DNA from 2 places in the Bacillus pfraonensis genome. Region 2 is predicted to be linked to the other one. Evidence: a T-box and tRNA genes for the amino acid it is inferred to sense, from the RefSeq annotation. Region 2 holds a T-box; the other holds one or more tRNA genes.

Region 1 (10,900 bases), on a different contig from region 2:
TGATGCTTGTCCTTAGATTTCCAACAATCATGTTCCCAGCACATTTTTTATACCTCCCTTCAATTAAGGGTCATATTATTCTATGTTTTAGTAAAAAAACGGCTTGTTTACTAACCTATTATTTTATTTCTACATGATAGAATGATTTCTACTAGATATAGAACTAATACAAATAATGCTCCTTACGATAATTTTAGAGGGAGAGTGAATGGAACTTTAGATGCAGGACTTAGGATTTACAATCGATGAAAAAGTAACTGTCAATGGATCATCACAATACAAAGTACACAATTCGAAAGGGAATACGTACTACATTACGGCTAGTGATGCGTACGTAAACGCACGTTAACGTAAAAGAAACCGGCTCTTAATTGAGTCGGTTTTTTAAGCTTTACCTCCCTAGGAAAATATTTTCTGATAATTATTTTTCAATTAATTTAAACAGGGAGTTTATATACAATATATAGAATTATGCTAGTATTTAGGAAAATGAGGGGGGACTTGTTATGAGTGCACATATAGTAACTAAAGAGCAAATCAAGTACTTATTCGATACTTGGTATCAATCAATGTTGAAACAACAAGTGGAGAAAGCAAGGCAACTAAAAGAAGAAATTGACAATAATATTAATCATGTAGAATTGGATGAAGATGTATTACTGTATTTTGCCTTATTAAATTTCAGATATAATGTGCTGACTGACTGGATTTCGATTAAAGAAGATAGCTTTAATAATGTGGAATCTTTTGAAATTCCTAACAAAGGATACTTGGCATATTATTATCACTTTTTCAAAGCCATTTATCTTATGTTTGTTACAAAATATAAAGAAGCAAAAGAACAATTTGAGACAGCTGAAAATCTTTTGAAATATGTTCCAAATAAGTTGGAACAGGCGGAATTTTATTATCGATTAGGCTATTTTTATAATCAGTCTTATCAACATATGTCAGCGATTGATTGCATAAAAAAAGCAAAAGAAGAATTCATAAAGCAACCAGATTGCGAGATTAATGTTGCTTTATGTGAAAATATGTTTGGATTATGTTGTATCGATTTAAGACAATTTGAATTAGCTGAAGAAACATTTAATGCTGCACTAGATGTATTTCGAAAAGCTAATCATAAAAAATATGTGTTGATGGTTCGAAATAACCTAGGATTACTGTATGCAAATCAAAATTTATCAGAATTAGCAATTCGTCATTTATCAGAAGTTACAAATCACTCTCAAAATCATTTTCGTGCAATTTATTTGGAATCGGATGAAAATTTGAAAATAGGTGAATATGAAAAAGCTGAAGGATTAATAGAAAAAGGATTGTACATCTGTGATCAACTGGAAAATCAGGAGTATCAACATCGTTTCATGATTTTAAAAGCAATGAATACAAATACAGCTGCATTGGAAAAGGCTGTTTTGGCAGGAATTTCGTATTTCGAAAAAGAAGAATTATTTGATTGCATTGAAGAATATGCAGATCGTTTAGCTGATAAATTTTATAATGACAACAACTATGAAAAAGCAGTCGAGTATTATCGCATGGGTAAAGAAGCCCGAAAAAAACAAATGGAAAAAGGAGCATTAAGATGATAAAAAAAATCCTCTTAACAACAATAGGTTGTGCATTTGCGGTATCTATAACAACTGGATTTTCGACATTAAACAAAGGAGATGGAGGAGCACCTGTAAGGCCAGATTTAGCGTTAAATAAAGTTGATACGATATCTGATAATAAGGGGGATGGTGGCGGAGCTCCTGCAAGACCTGACTATGTTAATATTGGTGACGGTGGTGGTTCGCCTTCTAATGCGCATGGAAACGGTGGAGGCATTGTAGCAAAAGAAATTTAAGTGAATTTACAGTAAAAGAAGAACATTTACCCTCACTAAAAGATGTTCTTCTTCTTTTTTTACTTTAAATCAGATATCTTTCTAACCTGTTTTTCCTTCGATTTAAAAGCCTCCTTGTATTGTTTAAATTCTTGTTTATCAACGTAAAACTTTTCACCCGTAGCTACATTCTTTACTAATTGTGTTTTAGTGAAAATTGCCTTTGTATAATAGTAAACCAAAAATGCTACTAAAGAAAAAGTAAGAGTTGGAATGAATAGAATAAATGCAATAACAATTAGCCATGTATCTAAAGTGGAATATATTGGCTTTAATACTAATCTCTTTCCTGCTGCGGCTTCTGCTTGCGCTAATTGTTCCATACGTTGTAGCGATGCTACTGTATCATAACTCATCAAAAAACCTCCTTGAAGTAATACCTAAATCATACCAATTTTACGTAATAACTGTAAATATCACATTCTCATAGTATCATTTTAGAGGTTTTTAACTCGTTCAAGTAAATCAATTACTTGTGTATGTTTCTCTTTTAATTCTTCTAAAGAGATTTTTAATGCACTAGGATTGTCTAGTAAAAATTGTTTATATGATTGATGTTCATATATAAGGTGTGCAATCTCTATTTGATTACTTTGTTGATTTAATAGATACCCACTTTGTTTTTGAGCCATAAACATTTCTCTAATTAGTTTGTCTTTTTCAAATGCTATCGGATTGATTATCATATGCGCTTCCTCCAATTAAAATTTTAATTGTTCGTGATTTAGATGGATCACGGTGAATATACCCTTTCTCTTCTAGATGCAGTAAATGTCCATGTACTGTGGAACTAGAAGCAAGGCCAGTTGCTTTGCAAATTTCTCTGACAGTTGGAGGATATCCGTTTTCTATAACTTTTTCTTGGATGAAAGTTAGAATTTGAGCTTGTCTAGGAGTTAATGTTTTCATTTTGTAGTACCCTCTCTTTGTATAGGAAATATAATACTAAATAAATAGAATGAAATCAAACATACGTTCTAGTTATAGACAACAAAAAATGTATACATGGTGGAGAGTTAAACCAGTTTAGTTCTCTATCATGTACACATTGAATAACCTATGCCATAACAAGAAATGAAATATAATATAGAAGAAACATAAAACATCAATTATTAATTGGTGTTTTATGTTGGAGTGAATGTGGTCAAAATGTGGTCAATTAAGATTAGGAATAGAAAAATGCGATTCCATATTTTTAAGGAATCGCATTTTAACAGGGTTTTTAGTATGACCCCGGAGAGGCTCGAACTCACGACCTCCACCCTGTCAAGGTGGCGCTCTCCCTGCTGAGCTACGGGATCGTAATAAATATTGATGTTATTTTATGTCTGATAATTCTGTTAAGTTGATTATACATAACTAATTGTCACATTACAATAGTTTTTAATTACAATATGTAAACTGTTATATACTAGTTGGAAATGAGAAGTGTATGGAAAGGTTTTACGTGTTAGAAGAAAGAAAGGTTTATAGAGTATGTTTTTTTAGAAGTGATCATTGCAAGTATTTAAATGAAAGAAAAGAATGTCAGCTTGTATTATTTCTTCCTAAACTTTAATAAAGGACTTGTATCACTTAATTCAACAAAGAAGGGAAAAAGAAATAAGAAAGGTAAAGCATGAGCACCAAATTCAAACGTATCATCTGAAAGATATTGTCTTTCAAAACAATAAGGACAGTCCTTACCATCATTTTGCATGAGAAGTGACCAGGTATCTTTTGCTTTCCATTTCGCTTTACAATTCGTACAACGAGTCATAAAACGCCTCCTTTTCCTTTGGTTTATTATATTCCCCTAAATATCCCATTTAATTATATACAGAATACATACTAGAGTAAATGAAATCGGGTAGAAGTTTATATGTATTACGTGTGAACCGGTAATACAGTATCATTGTAAATAATGTATATTCATTTAATTTGAAACTTCGATATAAGCCTATGATCTATAAATGAAAGGAGAGTATCACAATGGTTAAAAAAGTGATTGGTTTTGTTATGGGAGGCCTTGTTTTATTTGGAGTTATACTCGGCAGCGTTATGTGGTTTCATAAAACAGATAAACAAGAAACGAATGTTGAAAAAACTGAGACAATGAAAGAGGTAGATAAATCAAAAGATATTGGCATGAAGATTAGAGAAATGCATAGTGATTTAAATCATATTACTGGTTGGGAAAAGTATGAGGGTTTTGAGAAAACGGATGCTCCAGCTTGGGAAAAAAATGAATCGGGATTCAAATTAATTGATACAATGTTAAAAGAAGCGGTTTCTTTATGTAAAGGGGATTTGAAAGAAGATTTAGAGCGAGCTAAAAAATTGCTTGCTATTTCAGTTCAAAATCATGATACAACAGCGTTAATATATGTTCATCGTATTTTACATGATCTTGATATCGGACAAAACAGATTGAAAGAGAAAGATGTATTTAATAGTGCAAAAGCAGGGGCTGGTAATGCTAGTGAAATACCTACTTATGATGATTATATGAAGAGACATAGCAAATAAATCTTTCATTTCTAGTTGTTTTGGTAGGATATTCTTTTTACAACGTCATGGAAATAGTATATAACAGAAATAGAGAATAGATTTATAAATATTCATAGATTAAAGGAGCACATACGAATGGTAAGAAAAACTTTCAAGATGCGTGTACCTAGAAATAGAACAATTTCAATAAATGGTGCGATTCTTGATGTGGATGTTTCTCATGATGAATTTTTAGATGAGTTTATTGAATGGGTGGATTCAAAGGGCTGGTCCTTTATGGGAATGACTGATGAGGTTACAGAAGAGGAAGCTGGAAATAATTTAATAGATTTATTGGCTGATGAGAAGGATAAGAAAGAATGAGTCCTTCTTATTTTTATGCGTATGATTATGTCCTTTCTTGTAAAATTATGATATAGTGAAAAACGGTAATTATTTTTCCATTTTAATACCAATTCGCTGTCGGATTGGTAAAGTTAGTACATACGGTGAAAAAGAAAATAGAAAAGGGAGAGTCATATGGTAAATTGTAAGAAGATTTTGGTTTTTATGATGGTTATTTGTTTATTCTTTTTAACACCTATGACATTGTACGCTGAAACTGGCACTGCACCAGTACCGGCACTAGGCCAAGGGCCAAATGTATTTGGTCAGTTTGCAGTTTCAATCGATGCAAAAACAGGGGATGTGTTGTACGACAAAAATGCATATCAACATGCATTTCCAGCAAGTATGACGAAGGTATTGACTGCTATTTTATTAATGGAGCATGTGAAGCCGGAGGAGCAATTTACGTTTTCACAACCTGCATTAGATCAGGAAAAGAGTAATTATCAACTTGAATTTCAAGTAGGGGAAACGATCGATCGGAATACAGCGCTTATAATTTTAATGGTGCTGAGTGCAAATGATGTTTCGTATGCAATTGGTGAACGTATTGGAGGAAGTATAGAGAATTTTGCAAATATGATGAATGAGAAAGCAAAGCAACTAGGAGCAAAAGATAGTCATTTTATAACGCCAAATGGTTTACATGACCCAAATCATTATACGACGGCATATGATATGGCAATGATTACGAGAGGGATTCAGCAATATCCTGAGATTTTACAAGCTATGAATACAAAAAGGATAACGGTTACAACATCTAGACAAACGGTTTCTATTTTTAATAAAGCTACCTATTTTGAAAACCCATACAGTATTGGGGGAAAAACGGGTTTTACAAATGAAGCACGCAACACACTTGTATTGTTAAATGAGAAAGATGGCAATCGTATTATCAATGTTGTGATGGCATCACAAAGACCCGAAATTTATGAAGATATGCGTCAAATTGCAGATCATTCCTTCGCTCAATTTACAAAGCAAATGGTATTAGATAAAAATAATTGGCATCAGCAGGCAACATATTTAGACAAAAATATAGATTGTGAACTGGAAAAAAGTGCAGAATTGATGTTAAAGAAAGATGAAGGAAAGAATGTGAAAACAGTTTTTAAAGCGGCTTCGGTTGATAAGGAACAATTATATCAAAAAGGAATTCAACGCGGAGATGTGATCGGGACAGTAGATGTGACGAAAAATAATCAAACGATTGAAAGCATTAATGTTCTTTCTAAGGAAGATGTGACATTTGCAATGCCTAAAAAAAATATAAAGCCAGCTGAGCCTACGTACCCATTTGGGTTGATGGCAAGTATCGGAATTGGATGTATTGCTTGCATGATAATAGGCTTATATATGGTAAGGCGAGCTAAAAAGAATGCGATTTCAGAAGGGGAATAGGCAATGATCCATTGCCTATTTTTTATTGCGTTTTCCGGTTGTTCATTATAGTATTGATTTAAGTTCTCTTTTAAGAACAACTCAGGATATCCTTGTTTTACGTGCATATACATAATAAAAAGGAGGAGATACGGATGAAACTAGTTTGGAAGATTATTAGTAACGTTATCTCATTTGTTTTATTTGCGCTCATGGTTTGTTTAGCGTTTATTGTCATTTCATCAAAAGCGAGCGGCGGGGATCCAACCGTAATGGGATATCAATTTAAAACGGTACTATCTGGATCGATGGAACCAACATTTTTAACAGGGTCAATTATTGCGATTGAACCAACGAAAGATGGATCTAAATATAAAAAAGGTGATGTAATTACTTTTAAAGAAGATGAGAAAAAAATTGTCACTCACCGTGTTATTGGTGTGAAAGATGTAAATGGGAAAGTCATGTATGAAACAAAAGGTGACAATAATAATGGCCCAGATTTAAAGCCAGTCTTAGCGGAAAATGTTATTGGAAAATATGAAAATATTACAATTCCATATGTAGGATATTTGCTGAACTATGCAAATTCAAAAGCTGGAGCTGCCTTGCTTTTAATTATTCCAGGCGTATGCTTACTCATGTATTCTATAATTTCTATTTTTAGTGCAATCCGCAGCATTGACAATGAAAAGAAAAATAAATCTACAGATGTTGGGCAATCTGTGTAATTCCGTTATTTTATCTACTTTGGAGATTATAAATATATAGATAGTATTGGGGATATGGACATGACCTTAAAGAGAAAATTGGGAATGGGAATTATATCGGCAATTATAGGAGCATCATTAATTGGAGGAGGAACATATGCGTACTTTAACGATAAAGAAGTCTCAAATAATACATTTGCGGCAGGTACGCTTGATTTAACTGCAAATCCGACAGCAATTATTAATGTAAATAATATTAAGCCTGGTGATACGATTATTCGTGATTTTGAACTGGTAAACAGCGGTACGCTAGATATTGAAAAAGTTTTATTATACTCCGAATATAGCGTGAAAGATGCAAAAGGTGACAATATTGAAGATTTTGGTGACCATATTAAAGTAACGATTTTAAGAAATATGGACAAGGGACATGCGATTATAAAAGAAAAGAAATTATCTCAATTAACAGGAAAACCATCCGTACCAGTTAATAACGACGCCCTTTCTGAGAGAGTAGATGAGAAGGGAATTAAAGCGGGGAACAAGGATACATTTAAAGTGAAATTCGAGTTTATGGATAATGGAAAAAATCAAAATCAATTCCAAGGAGATATGCTTGAGTTGAAATGGACTTTTGAAGCGCAACAAACAGCTGGTATAGAGACAGAATGATATGAATAGGCTATCAAATTGATAGTCTATTCTATTGTATATATTATTTTCGAACGATTATACGGAGATATGTAGACGAGAGAATAGATCGATAGAACTAAGGTGTTTTTAATGTGCAGAAAGGTTATATGACACAAAATTGTAAAAAAATTCTATATTTTTTATTTAATTTTCGGATTTTATTCTTTATAATGAAATTATGTTCTTTATAGAGAATTGAATGCGAGTAATAGGAGAGATTGGAATGCTGAAATCATCAAAAAAAATAAAAACAATGCTCATGTTACCATGTATGTGTTCAATGGCTTTCTATATGGGATCACAAGTAGTTACGTATACAGAGGCTGCTTTTGTAAATGAGACAAAAGTCTATTCTACGGTTTCAACTGCAATTGTATTTCCAAAAACGATTGATACTTTGATGAAAGAAGCAGAGCAGCATGAGAATTTTATTTTAAAGGTAGCTGAGGGAATGAATAAGGAAACAAAAGCTGATTCTGTAGAAGTACTCGAACAAAAAGTGCAGCAGTGGAGAGAACAATTTGAAAAAGTAAAAGTAGAACGTGAGGCCTTGCAGCAAATATATGCAGAAATAGAAGATTATTATAAGCAATCAGTAGAAAATGTAAGGGTAAATAATAGCGATTCAAGTAAGCAAGTGCTTCAATATGTGCAAGGTGGTTTTACTAAAGTAGGGAGCATGAAGGATAATATTGATAAAAAAGTATCGGTACAAAAAATCGAAGAATTTATGCTAACCCTACAAAAGAAAATCGAAAATGAAAAAGCGCAACAGGTAAGTAACACACCTCAAAAAACAGAGCAGGAACAAGTAGTACCTTCTTCTGAGCAAAAAGAATCAAGCAGACAAGAAGAAATAAAGCAACCATTAAAGTCTAAACAAGAACAAGTAGTACCTTCTTCTGAGCAAAAAGAATCAAGCAGACAAGAAGAAATAAAGCAACCATCAAACCCTAAACAAGAACAAGTCAATCAAGCTCAACATGTGAAGAAGACCAATCCAGTATTACAACAACCTGAAGAGAATAAAGAAGAAGTACAGAAACGAGATTCAAGCGCTGTACATGAAAATCACTGATTTTTGGGTTATACCTTCTACAAATGTAGAGGTTAACATAAAAAAAATGAAGTTCAGGGGGAATATGGGATGGGAATTAAGAAAAAATTAGGAATGGGTGTTGCATCAGCTGCATTAGGACTATCTTTAATTGGTGGAGGAACATTTGCATACTTTAGTGATAAGGAAGTATCAAATAATACATTTGCAGCAGGTACATTAGATCTTTCTGTAGATCCAACGACGATTATTGATGTTGATAATATTAAGCCAGGGGATAAAATGACACGTGACTTTAAGCTTGTCAATAATGGTTCATTAGATATAAAAACTGTGAAATTATTAACGGATTATAATGTAGTAGATTCAAAAGGAGATAATTCAGAAGACTTCGGTAAGCATATCCGCGTGAATTTCTTCTGGAATTGGGATAAATTAAGTGAACCTATTTTCTCAACGACATTGGCTGATTTAAAAGCTATGTCTCCAGATGCAGTGGAAAAAAGTATTTTTGCAGGTTGGTTTGCTGAAAATGGCGGTTTGAAACATGGTGATTCTGATTATCTTTGGGTACAATATGAATTTGTAGATAATAAACAAGATCAAAATCAATTCCAAGGTGATAAACTTGAGTTGAAATGGACATTTGAAGCAGAACAAACAGAAGGATCAGAAAAATAATAGAATTGATAGAAAAAAGGTAGGTTTTACCTGCCTTTTTTCTATACCAATTCTTGTTATATGAGGGATGCATATGAATAAGAAGTGGTTATTTATCATGAGTATATATCTGATTCTAGTATTATTCATTGGTATTACAAAAAATATTGATCAAGTGTATGCGGAGGAGCGGCGAGAAATAGATATAAGCCTTGAGCCAAAAGAAGTACTATTCCATGTTTCAAATATGAAGCCGGGTGACTGGGCAAATCGAAGTATACGTATCAGTAATGTAGGGACACAGAAATTATCATATATTATAAAAAGCGAGGTTTCAGAAGGATCTGAGAAATTATATGAAGCTCTTAGGATCACTGTAAAAGATAAAAAAAGAGTTTTATATGAGGGAAGTCTTGGGAAACTTCAAAGTATGGAAAAGCGCACATTAGCAGTTGATAAAATTGACGAGCTTCTCTATACGATACATGTTCCTAAAGAGTTAGGAAATGAGTATCAAGGATTACAAACAATAGTAAAATTTATTTTTTATGCGGAAGGACCAAGCGGGAATGGTATGGGTACTGAAAATGAAATGGGAAGCAATCAAATACAACCTCCTACATCCGTAAATTCTAATAATAGCTGGCAGCTACCACGTACAGGTATGCAGCAGAGTAGCCTGATTTTAATAGGGCTTGGCTTAGTATGGTGTGGATTTTATTTTTATAAAAAGTATATTCAAATGAAGTATAGGAAGGATTAATTCTTTTTTGTACATGTCTAGAAATAGAGTGCAGATGAAGTGAGCGAGGAATTGAAGCGGGCTTTAATAAAGAAAACTTAGAAATACTTTTAACTGTTTTTAGATAACAAAATTAATATTATTTTATAGTTGCAATTACACCCTTACGTTCTTTATAATGAACATAAGGTGACTTTTTAAAGAACAGACGGATTTAGAGGATATTGTACATACATTTGCCATACCTCTTATCCTGTATTAAGAGATAACAATAAAAAATAGCTAGGGGGAATTTAAAGTGAGTTTAAAGAAAAAATTAGGTATGGGAGTCGCTTCAGCGGCATTAGGATTATCTTTAATCGGTGGAGGAACGTTCGCTTACTTTAGTGACAAAGAAGTATCAAATAATACGTTTGCAGCGGGTACATTAGATCTTACTTTGGACCCAAAAACACTTGTAGACATTAAAGATTTAAAACCAGGTGATACTGTTAAGAAAGAGTTCTTATTAAAGAACAGTGGTACATTAGCAATTAAAGATGTGAAATTAGTAACGAAATACGAAGTAAAAGATGCAAAAGGCGATAATGCTGGGGAAGATTTCGGTAAGCATATTAAAGTAAAATTCCTTTGGAACTGGGATAAACAAAGTGAACCTGTATATGAAACAACACTAGCAGATTTACAAAACGTTGATCCAGATGTTTTAGCGAAAGATATCTTTGCTCCAGAGTGGGGTGAAAAAGGCGGTTTAGAAGCTGGAACAGAAGATTACCTATGGGTACAATTTGAGTTTGTGGATAATAAAGACGATCAAAATAAATTCCAAGGCGATGCATTAAACCTAGAATGGACATTTAATGCAAACCAAACAGATGGGGAAGAAA
Region 2 (10,900 bases):
AAATTTGTTTCATCTAATTTTTCTACAACTGGTTTGACCATATTTACAAGTTCAACAATGTCTGTGTCTGCAATTGGTTTTCCATTCACACCAATTCGTTCATTGAATGTTTCAATGTATGGAGAGGTAAATGTCCCGATCTTATATTTTCCCGCTTCTAGCATATAACGCATATATGTTAAAGTTGAACCTTTTCCATTTGTTCCTGCAAGATGAACACACTTTATATGACGCTCAGGATTTCCAAGTTCCTCAAGCATCCACTGCATTCTTTCTAATCCTGGTTTAATGCCAAACTTTAATCGGCTATGAATCCAGTCTATCGCTTCTTCGTATGTATGTACCACGCCTGCCATTCCCCTTTCAAATCAACAAAAAGAACTAATTTAACAAATTACCTTAACTCTATTATACGCAATTAAAAGAGACTCACCAATATGGTGAGTCTCTTTGGAACAACTTTTATTTTTGAAGATCAGCTAAACGTTGGCGAACTGCCTCACGTTTTTCTAGATAATCTTGCTCTTTTGCACGCTCTCCTTCAATAACTGCTGCTGGAGCTTTTGCTACGAAACCTTGGTTTGCAAGTTTTTTCTGTACGCGCTCTACCTCTTTATCGAACTTCTCAAGTTCTTTTTCAAGGCGTGCTTTCTCTTCATCAAGATTGATTAGATCAGCTAACGGTAAGAATAACTCTGCACCTGATACGATCGCAGTCATCGCTTTTTCTGGTGCTTGTAAATCTGTTTGAATTGTTAATTCACTTGGATTACAGAAACGCTCAATGTAAGAGCTGTTTTTCGTAAGTTGTGCTAATACTGCTTCGTCTTTTGCTTTAATTTGCAATTGAACTTTTTTGCTCATTGGCGTATTTACTTCAGCACGAATGTTACGAACAGAGCGAATGATATCAACTAGAAGATGCATTTCTGCCGCTGCTTCTTCATCTTGTAAATCTTCGCGAACTGTTGGCCATGCAGCTACTGTAATAGACTCACCTTCATGAGGTAAATGCTGCCAGATTTTCTCTGTCACGAACGGCATGAATGGGTGTAATAGACGCATCGTTTGATCTAATACATAAGCTAGAATAGAACGAGTCGTTTTCTTCGCTGCTTCATCTTCACCGTATAATGGAATTTTTGCCATTTCAATATACCAGTCACAGAAGTCATCCCAAATGAAGTTGTATAAAGCACGGCCAGCTTCACCGAATTCATATTTATCCATATTACGAGTAACACTTTCAATCGTTTCATTTAAGCGAGTTAAAATCCACTTATCTGCAACTGATTTTTCACCAGTTAAATCAATATCTTCATATTTCATATCATCCATGTTCATTAATACGAAACGAGATGCATTCCAAATTTTATTAATAAAGTTCCAAGTAGATTCTACTTTCTCCATGCTGAAGCGTAAATCTTGTCCTGGTGCACTTCCTGTTGATAAGAAGAAACGCATTGCATCCGCACCATATTTGTCGATGACATCCATTGGATCAATACCGTTACCAAGAGATTTACTCATTTTACGCCCTTGCTCATCACGAACTAAACCGTGAATTAATACATCTTTAAATGGACGCTCTCCTGTAAACTCTAAACCTTGGAAAATCATACGAGATACCCAGAAGAAGATGATATCATAACCAGTTACTAGAGCATCTGTTGAATAGTAACGTTTGAAGTCTTCTGCATCTTCATTTGGCCAACCAAGTGTTGAGAATGGCCATAACGCTGAGCTAAACCATGTATCAAGCACATCGTTATCTTGATTCCAGTTTTCGATATCTGCTGGTGCTTCTGTACCTACGTATACTTCACCAGTTTCTTTATGATACCAAGCTGGAATTCGGTGTCCCCACCATAATTGACGAGAAATACACCAGTCATGAATGTTTTCCATCCAGCGTAAGTATGTGTTCTCGAAACGATCTGGTACGAACGTTACTTTTTCTTCTTCTTTTTGTTGCAGAGCAACAGCCTTTTCTGCAAGTGGTGCCATTTTTACGAACCATTGTGTTGATAAGTAAGGCTCAACAACTGCTCCGCTACGCTCACTATGACCTACCGCATGCATATGAGGCTCGATTTCTACTAATACGCCAGCTTCTTGCAAGTCTTTTACTAACTCTTTACGGCATTCGAAACGATCCATACCGTTATACTTACCAGCTTTTTCGTTCATTGTTCCATCTTCGTTCATTACTAAAATGCGTGGTAAGTCGTGACGGTTACCTACTTCAAAGTCATTCGGATCATGAGCTGGTGTGATTTTTACAACACCCGTTCCGAAATCTTTCTCTACATACTCATCGGCAATAATCGGAATTTCACGCTCTACGATTGGAAGTGTAACTGTTTTTCCGATTAAATGCTTGTAACGATCATCTTCTGGATGAACTGCTACTGCTGTATCACCAAGCATTGTTTCTGGACGAGTTGTCGCAAGACGAATGTGACCAGAACCGTCTGTTAATGGGTAATTCATATGGTAGAATGCACCTTGAACATCTTTATGAATGACTTCAATATCAGAAAGGGCAGTACGTGTTGCTGGATCCCAGTTAATGATATATTCACCGCGGTAAATTAAACCTTTTTCGTACAATTGAACGAATACTTTGTTAACCGCATCAGATAAGCCTTCGTCTAATGTGAAGCGCTCACGAGTATAATCTAATCCTAGACCAACTTTCCCCCATTGCTCGCGAATGTGAGAAGCATATTCTTCTTTCCATTCCCATGCTTTTTCAAGGAATTTCTCACGACCAAGATCGTAACGTGAAATACCTTCTTCACGAAGTTTCCCTTCTACTTTCGCTTGCGTTGCGATACCCGCATGGTCCATACCAGGAAGCCATAATACATCGTATCCTTGCATACGCTTTGTACGTGTTAAAATATCTTGAAGTGTTGTATCCCAAGCATGACCTAAATGCAATTTACCTGTTACGTTTGGAGGCGGGATTACAATTGTATACGGCTGTTTTTCCGCATCTCCTTTTGCTTCGAAATATTTGCCTTCAAGCCACCATTTATAACGACCTTCTTCAACGGACATATGATCATATTTAGTTGGTAAATTCTTTTCCGTGTTTGACATTATTTTCCCTCCTTCAAAATAAAAAATGTCCCTCATCCAAAAAAGGACGAGGGACATCGCGGTACCACCTTTATTTACAAACAAATTCAAAATTTGCTTATACTCTTAATTTGATAACGGACAAATCCGTCTTTTCCTAATGAGAATGACTCTGTTCAGAAAAGATGCTCCAGGGCTACCTTCTAACATGACTATCTAGAGAATCTCACAGCCAATGATTCTCCTCTCTGCAGACGTTTAATGTTATACTCTTCCCCTTCAATGCATTTATATAATTGTTATTTATTATATACAATAGTGTAAAAAACGAAACCATATTCGTCAAGATAAAAATATTTTTCAGCAATTTTCTACAATTGATAGATTCCATATTTTCTCACCATCTAAAAATCAGTGTGCAATCATCAATTAGCGTAAGCATTTTTTATAACCTATGTACGAAAAATGAAAAAAGCAGCACAAGCACCTAGGTACTTATCCTGCATACTGTAATATTGCATCTTCATTTTTCAAGATTCATGTTTATTAAATGCTTTCTATACGGAGGAATGATTGATTATGCGACGCTACCGACGCACCTACAATTTTTCAGCCCCTTCATGGGTTAGAAATTTACAAACGATATTTTCTGATTTTGCCATTCCACTTACTATTTTCCAAGGAATTCGCACATTACTACTTCCAACCTTCTTAGATTTCATTATTCTTATTATCTTCGTTGTAGCAACAATCCGTTTACATTTTCAGCCGTAGCCTCACGGCGACTTGAGACTACGGCTATTATTCATTTCCTTGCTGCGCAGCTTGTAATTGTGAAATGAAATATTCTATATTACTTACAAGCCAATGCGCTTGTTGTAACATTTTCACACCTTGAAGTTCTTTCTTTTCACCACGGCTCTGCTGTTTACTTGTATAAGATTGAATTTGCCTAATAAATGGGGACGGATATGTTAGATAAGCAAACATAAGAAGTTGTTCTTCTTTTGTAAACGGAAAATTCTTTTGATACACCTGATACCATTCAAAGCGATCGCTTCTCGCAATTGGATACGTGTTCAATGAGCGGGAATAAAAACGGACAAGTTCTTGAACTGGTGTTGCAAATCCCGACCTTTCTAAGCTAATAAAATAACCGTTTCGTTCATAATCAAATAAAAAATGATTCATCGAAACATTACCATGAATAAAAGAAACGCGTGTTTTTTCTTTCTCTTTCATCGCTTCATGCCACTCGGAAAGCTGTTTCGTTGCAAATTCGCGCGCCCTCATCACATGATGAAAATACGTACAGTACTGTAGTTCAAACGGAGACATATACCATTTTGCCTCAGACTCTACAAGGAATCCCTCTAAGAGTTCCCCATCTTTCTCCCAACGATCAGATATATTTGTATAATGCTCCTCTAATGCCTCTTCCGTATACTTCTCTTCTTTTACCGTCCTTTGATGAAGTAGCGCTAGCGTCTGAAACATTTTATGATATTGATCATTGTCCTCTCCGCTTCCTTCTACTCGCTCTAGCCAAGGCATTAAATAATAACTATATGTTTCGTCGCTCAAAATATGATTTCCATCTGTCGCATGGTAAATCGGGACATAATGCGTAAATCCCTTCTCACGTAAAAATTGAACATGATACATTAAATTATTTCTTTTCAATCGATGAGATGGCAATTTCTTCAATGCATATGGACCTTGATTCGTATAAATTTTTATGACACTCCCATGCTCTTCCATATGATGGACGTCCAATTGATACCGCTGTACTATCGGTGCATAACGATCTCTCAATTCTATATCCATACGAATGATCCTTTCTCATTCAAAACGTAAGATAAAGTGAAACTTTAATCAGTATGCATCTCTTCATCCTCACTGATTATAAGCCTGCACCAACCGGGCTTTTACGGGCGGTTTATCTCCTACCTAACTTCCTCGCCCCTCTCTAAATCCTGAGGTTGTGGTCTTACTGCCCACGATCGCATAATAAAAAGAAAAGAGGTGAAGAAGAAGCTCCTTCACTCACTTTGTCTTCACTCTTGGCACAGGTATATATATAATCTGTCCTGCAGTTAAATATACTTCATCGGTTTGATTCACGCGGTGTAGATGCTGGACAGACGTTTCATATCGCTCCGCAACCGATTCAATTGTATCTCCTTCTTGCACGAAATACATACGTAATTTCGTAAATTCTTCTTCCGGCTCTTTCGTAAACAATTTTGTTAAGTATAATGCATTTTCATCCCGTTGCGAGTAGGCCGCTTCGGCTTCTTCCTCTAATTTCTTTTCCTTCTCTTTCTTAAAATCTTTCCGGCCAAACAATTCAAACTGTGGTGTAGTTTCTTTTGCTAATTCTTCTCGTTCTTCCTCTTCCGGTTCTTCTAGATCTTCTACCTCTTCTACCTCTTCTTCTAACTCTTGTTCTTTACGCTCCTCTAATTGGAAAGGTTCAAATGCATAATCCTCCCATCCATCTGATTCTGTATGGACTGTTACTTCTTCCACTTCCACTTCCACTTCCACTTCCACTTCCACTGGTGCTTTATCCTCATCCACCACTTTTGCTTCCTCAATTCTAGCAACTTCTAGATGCCCTATCTCTTCCTCTTGCATTTCATTCTGTATTCTCTCGTCCTCGCATAATCCAGATATCGATATATCTGCTAATAATTGCAGACAACCGTTTTCCTTTAATTCATAATCAAATTCCTCAATGGAAACATACAATTCTTCAACTTGTTTCACTCGATTTCGCGGAATCGAAATTTCTAATGGAAAAGAGTGTACAAGTTCGTTCACACCATCTTCTCTCGTTTCTACATAATCAATGGATTTCGCTGGAGATGAATCTCGTAATGAAAACGTAGAATCCTCTTGCCTTGCGACGTATTCCCCTGTCAAATCTAACTGCCCTCTCACAATTACTTCATATTCAAGCTCTTCTATCTCAACGTCTGGATCTAACGAAATTGACAAAAGTTCTTCGACTTCCTGTCCTTTTTGGAACCAAACCGATTCTTTTAATGAAAAACGTAATGAATGATCTGTTGCCACTTCTTTTCCCCCTCCCAAACTGTATGTCATTACAGATTTATGTGTCTGGGAGTCATTTTATGAGTAAAAAATCGAACTGCACATGTGAACCTCCTATCGATTTTTTCATATATCAACCAGCAGGCACCACTTATCGGAGCTTCAACAATATGTGACATAACAAAAAAAGGTTGTCAGAAATCTCCTGACAACCTTTTTTTCTTTACGCTTTTAATTTTGACATTGCAATTTCTGCCGCTGCAATCGTTGCTTCAATATCTGCATCACTATGCGCTGTTGATAAGAATAATCCTTCAAATTGAGAAGGTGGTAAGAATACACCTTGTTCTACCATTTCACGATAGTAAGCTGCAAAGAATTCTAAATTTGATGTTTTCGCTGCATCGTAGTTAATAACTGGTTCATTCGTGAAGAAAATACCAATCATAGAACCTGCACGGTTTATATAATGCGGAATGCCATGTTTTTCAGCTGCTTTACGTAGGCCATTTTCTAACATTTCCGCTTTACGTTCAAACTCTTGATAACATTCTGGTGTTAATTGTACTAATGTTTCATAACCTGCTGTCATTGCAAGAGGGTTACCGGATAATGTACCCGCTTGATAAATTGGTCCGCTCGGTGCAACTTGGCGCATAATTTCTGCTTTACCACCATATGCTCCTACTGGCAATCCACCACCAATTACTTTTCCTAAACAAGTTAAATCAGGCGTCACACCGTAATAGCCTTGTCCACAGTTGTAAGCAACACGGAATCCTGTCATTACTTCGTCGAAGATAAGCAGAGCACCATTTTGCTCTGTTACTTCACGAAGTCCTTCTAAAAATCCTGGCTGAGGTGGTACAACACCCATATTTCCTGCTACTGGCTCTACAATTACACAAGCAATATCGTCACCGAATTGTTCGAAAGCATATTTTACACTTTCTAAATCGTTATATGCTACTGTAATTGTGTTTTTCGCTACACCTTCAGGTACTCCAGGACTATCTGGTAAACCAAGCGTTGCAACACCAGAACCAGCTTTAATTAATAGAGAATCGCCATGACCATGGTAACAACCGATAAATTTCAAAATTTTATTACGACCTGTGTAACCACGTGCTAAGCGAAGTGCACTCATTGTCGCTTCTGTTCCAGAGTTTACCATACGTACAATTTCAATCGATGGCACACGCTCAATCACAAGCTGTGCTAATTTATTTTCAATTTCTGTTGGCGCACCAAAGCTCGTTCCTTTTTCAGCAACAGCTTTTAATGATTCTACAACACGGTCATTTGCATGTCCGTGAATAAGAGGTCCCCATGATAATACGTAGTCGATGTATTCATTCCCATCAATATCGTACACTTTAGAGCCTTTTCCGCGTTCCATAAAGAGCGGATTCATGCCAACGGATTTAAATGCACGAACTGGACTATTTACACCACCAGGCATTAAATCTTGCGCTTTTGTAAATGCTTCAATCGATTTATCGAACTTTTTCATTATTGTGCGCCTCCTTCTTGTAACCATCGTGCTGCATCTTTCGCATGATACGTAATAATTAAATCTGCTCCTGCACGTTTCATACTTAATAATTTCTCAAGTACAATGTCTTTTTCATTAATCCAACCATTTTGCGCCGCTGCTTTAATCATGGAATATTCTCCGCTCACGTTATACGCAACAATCGGTAAATTAAAATTATTTTTCACATCGCGAATAATATCTAAGTAAGAAAGAGCTGGTTTTACGATTAAGAAATCTGCTCCTTCCATTACATCTGATTCAGCTTCACGGAATGCTTCCATACGGTTTGCTGGATCCATTTGGTACGTTTTACGATCCCCAAATTGTGGTGCACCGTGTGCTGCATCGCGGAATGGACCGTAAAATGCAGATGAATATTTCACCGCATATGACATAACCGGTACATGTGCAAAGCCATTCTCATCTAAAGCATGACGAATCGCAGTTACAAATCCGTCCATCATGTTAGATGGTGCGATAATATCTGCCCCCGCTTTCGCTTGGCTTACCGCTGTTTTCGCAAGAACTTCTAATGATTCATCATTTAAAATGATTCCATTCTCAATAACGCCACAATGTCCATGGCTTGTATATTGACATAAACATGTATCCGCAACTACTACTAACTCTGGAAACTGTTCTTTAATTTGTTTAATTGCACGTTGTACAATGCCATGCTCACAAAATGCAGAAGATCCAACTTCATCTTTTTCAGCAGGTAAGCCAAATACGATAACAGAACGAATACCTAGATCTACAACTTCTTGCATTTCAGCTTGCAGAAGATCTAAAGAGATTTGATATACATCTGGCATAGAAGGAACTTCGTTACGAACATTTTCTCCTTCTAATACAAAAATAGGATAAATAAAATCTTCTGTATGTAAAAATGTTTCACGCACAAGCGCACGCATATTTCCACTTTGTCTTAAACGACGGTGACGATTGAATTGTAAAGAACTCATAGATTTCTATCTCCCATTCTTTTATTTAGATTATGCATTTTGATTATATTTTGAAATGCACTGTATTAACGCTTCTATTGTATATTCTTTTGGAACGATTACATCGGCAAAATAACGCCTTGCCTCCTGCTCTGTTATCGGTCCTATACAAGCAATTGTACATTTTTTTGTCCATTCTCTCCAGTTTGTACCCTCGAGTAATTTCACAAAGCTTATAACAGTAGATGGACTCGTAAATGTAACCACGTCTATCTTACCAGATTCTAAAGCTGCGATAAGATCTTGTTGTTTCTTATCATTTGTTTTTGTTTCATATACAATAAGTTCCTCTAAGAGTACTCCTAATTCTTGGAGTTTAGTCGGAATCACATCTCTAGCTAAATTCCCTTTTGGAAATAAAATGCGTTCCTTCCCGCTTAATTCTCTTACAAATTCTTCTGCAAAGGTTTCAGCAACAAACGATGTTGGAACAAAACGAACCTCATAACCCCGCTTTTCTAATTCTTGACCTGTTTTCACACCTACTGCAGCGATGTGAACAGTAGAGGGAATTTTCTCTCCTAAACCATCTAAAAAGAACTTTACCCCGTTTTTACTCGTAAAAATAATCCAGTCATATAAGTGTATCTGCTGCGATACACTTTGAAACACTTGCTGAGATACACCTTCCATACGCAAAAGCGGAATTTCCACTGGAATTCCGCTCTCTTTTTTCACTGCTGCACTCATTTGTCTTACTTGATGCTTTGCACGCGTAATCAGTACTGTTTTACCAGCAAGAGCTTCCATGATTACTGTTGCTCCTTAGTTGCAGCGAGGATGAGCTCTTTTGCTCCTTGCTGAATTAACCGCTCAGCTGCTTCTTGGCCAACTCGCTCTGAATCCATACCTGTAACTGTTTCTTTTAACAAAACAGAACCGTCCATCGAGCCGACAAGAGCTGTTAATTCAATTTCATTATTCTCCGCAAGTGTTGCATAGCCAGCAATCGGTACTTGGCAGCCACCTTCAAGTTTGTGAAGGAACACTCGTTCAGCCGCCACTGTTCGTTCTGTTACAGCATCATTGATATGTGATAATAATTGCAATAAATCTTCATCATTCTCACGGCACTCAATTGCTAAAGCTCCTTGTCCTACAGCTGGTACACATAATGTTTCATCTAAATGCTCAGTAATCACATCATCATCCCAGCCCATTCTTTGTAATCCAGCTGTCGCTAAAATGATTGCATCATAGTTTTCTTCTTTTAATTTACGTAATCTCGTATCAATATTCCCACGAATCCATTTCACTTGTAAGTCTGGTCTAGCAGCTAATAGCTGTGCACTACGTCTTAAACTACTCGTACCAAGAATTGCACCTTCCGCTAAATCCTCAAATGATGCCCCGTTTTTTGAAATGAACGCGTCACGTGGATCAACACGCTTTGGTATACATCCAATTGTTAATCCATCTGGAAGCACAGCTGGCATATCCTTCATGCTATGTACAGCCATATCGATTTCTTTCGTAAGCAATGCATGCTCAATTTCTTTTACAAATAAACCTTTACCGCCTACTTTTGAAAGTGTTACATCTAAAATAACATCGCCTTTTGTAACAATTTCTTTCACTTCAAATTCATATGGTAAACCAAGCGCTTTTAACTGATCAATAAACCAATTTGTTTGCGTTAACGCTAGCTTACTCTTTCTCGAACCGACAATAATTTTGCGCATAATTTTCTCTCCTCATTATAAATACCAAAAGTGGAAGTTGGATAAACTGCTTAATAGGAAAATATTAATTAGCATAACGAGAAAGGCAGCAATATTCCAATTTATAATCTTCTTACCTTGCAATATATCTGATCCTCGTAAATATAACCCCATGCAATATACAAATAAAACAACAAAAGACCCGATTACTTTCGTGTCATACCAATGGAAATTATCTAACTTTGTATATCCCCATATACATCCCAGTAAAATAGCTAACAAGAAAAAAGGAACAGAAAATAGATTTAGTCCATAAGACATTGACTCAAGTTTCGGTAAATTTCCTAACCTTCTTAATCTTGCATTCCATTTCTTTTGTTTTAATAATCGATATTGCAATAAATACATAATCGAAAAGATAAACGATACTGTAAACGCCGCATAGGAAATAATCGCCATTCCTACATGTACGTATACAAGTTCTGAAACTAATTGATGCGCAAGTACCGGCGACATTTTTCCAAGCGGAGTAAAAATAGAAAAAGCGCTTA

What was found. The T-box of region 2 lies ahead of KFD70_RS22555 (valine--tRNA ligase). A T-box ahead of a tRNA ligase gene usually reads a tRNA of that ligase, here a tRNA-Val.
Region 1: it has a tRNA-Val gene. The T-box ahead of KFD70_RS22555 (valine--tRNA ligase) is inferred to sense a tRNA for this amino acid. The anticodon was not compared.

What each region holds. Positions count from the first base shown of each region.
Region 1 is NZ_JAHCDO010000011.1:38,977-49,876, forward strand. It holds gene KFD70_RS12160 (hypothetical protein) at 1-31, opposite strand, end outside; partial or broken gene KFD70_RS12165 (N-acetylmuramoyl-L-alanine amidase) at 205-349, shown strand; gene KFD70_RS12170 (response regulator aspartate phosphatase) at 507-1,595, shown strand; gene KFD70_RS12175 (hypothetical protein) at 1,595-1,855, shown strand; gene KFD70_RS12180 (hypothetical protein) at 1,915-2,250, opposite strand; gene KFD70_RS12185 (hypothetical protein) at 2,332-2,580, opposite strand; partial or broken gene KFD70_RS12190 (LexA family protein) at 2,558-2,803, opposite strand; tRNA gene KFD70_RS12195 (tRNA-Val) at 3,123-3,195, opposite strand; gene KFD70_RS12200 (hypothetical protein) at 3,432-3,653, opposite strand; gene KFD70_RS12205 (hypothetical protein) at 3,866-4,402, shown strand; gene KFD70_RS12210 (hypothetical protein) at 4,520-4,747, shown strand; gene KFD70_RS12215 (D-alanyl-D-alanine carboxypeptidase family protein) at 4,904-6,172, shown strand; gene sipW (signal peptidase I SipW) at 6,307-6,882, shown strand; gene KFD70_RS12225 (TasA family protein) at 6,943-7,533, shown strand; gene KFD70_RS12230 (DUF4047 domain-containing protein) at 7,778-8,632, shown strand; gene KFD70_RS12235 (TasA family protein) at 8,702-9,292, shown strand; gene KFD70_RS12240 (TasA family protein) at 9,366-10,034, shown strand; gene calY (biofilm matrix protein CalY) at 10,312-10,900, shown strand, end outside.
Region 2 is NZ_JAHCDO010000028.1:29,391-40,290, forward strand. It holds gene KFD70_RS22550 (bifunctional folylpolyglutamate synthase/dihydrofolate synthase) at 1-347, opposite strand, end outside; gene KFD70_RS22555 (valine--tRNA ligase) at 463-3,108, opposite strand; T-box leader at 3,148-3,379, opposite strand; gene KFD70_RS22560 (hypothetical protein) at 3,667-3,861, shown strand; gene ysxE (spore coat protein YsxE) at 3,889-4,914, opposite strand; gene spoVID (stage VI sporulation protein D) at 5,134-6,198, opposite strand; gene hemL (glutamate-1-semialdehyde 2,1-aminomutase) at 6,371-7,660, opposite strand; gene hemB (porphobilinogen synthase) at 7,660-8,649, opposite strand; gene hemD (uroporphyrinogen-III synthase) at 8,680-9,438, opposite strand; gene hemC (hydroxymethylbilane synthase) at 9,441-10,370, opposite strand; gene KFD70_RS22595 (cytochrome c biogenesis protein) at 10,386-10,900, opposite strand, start outside.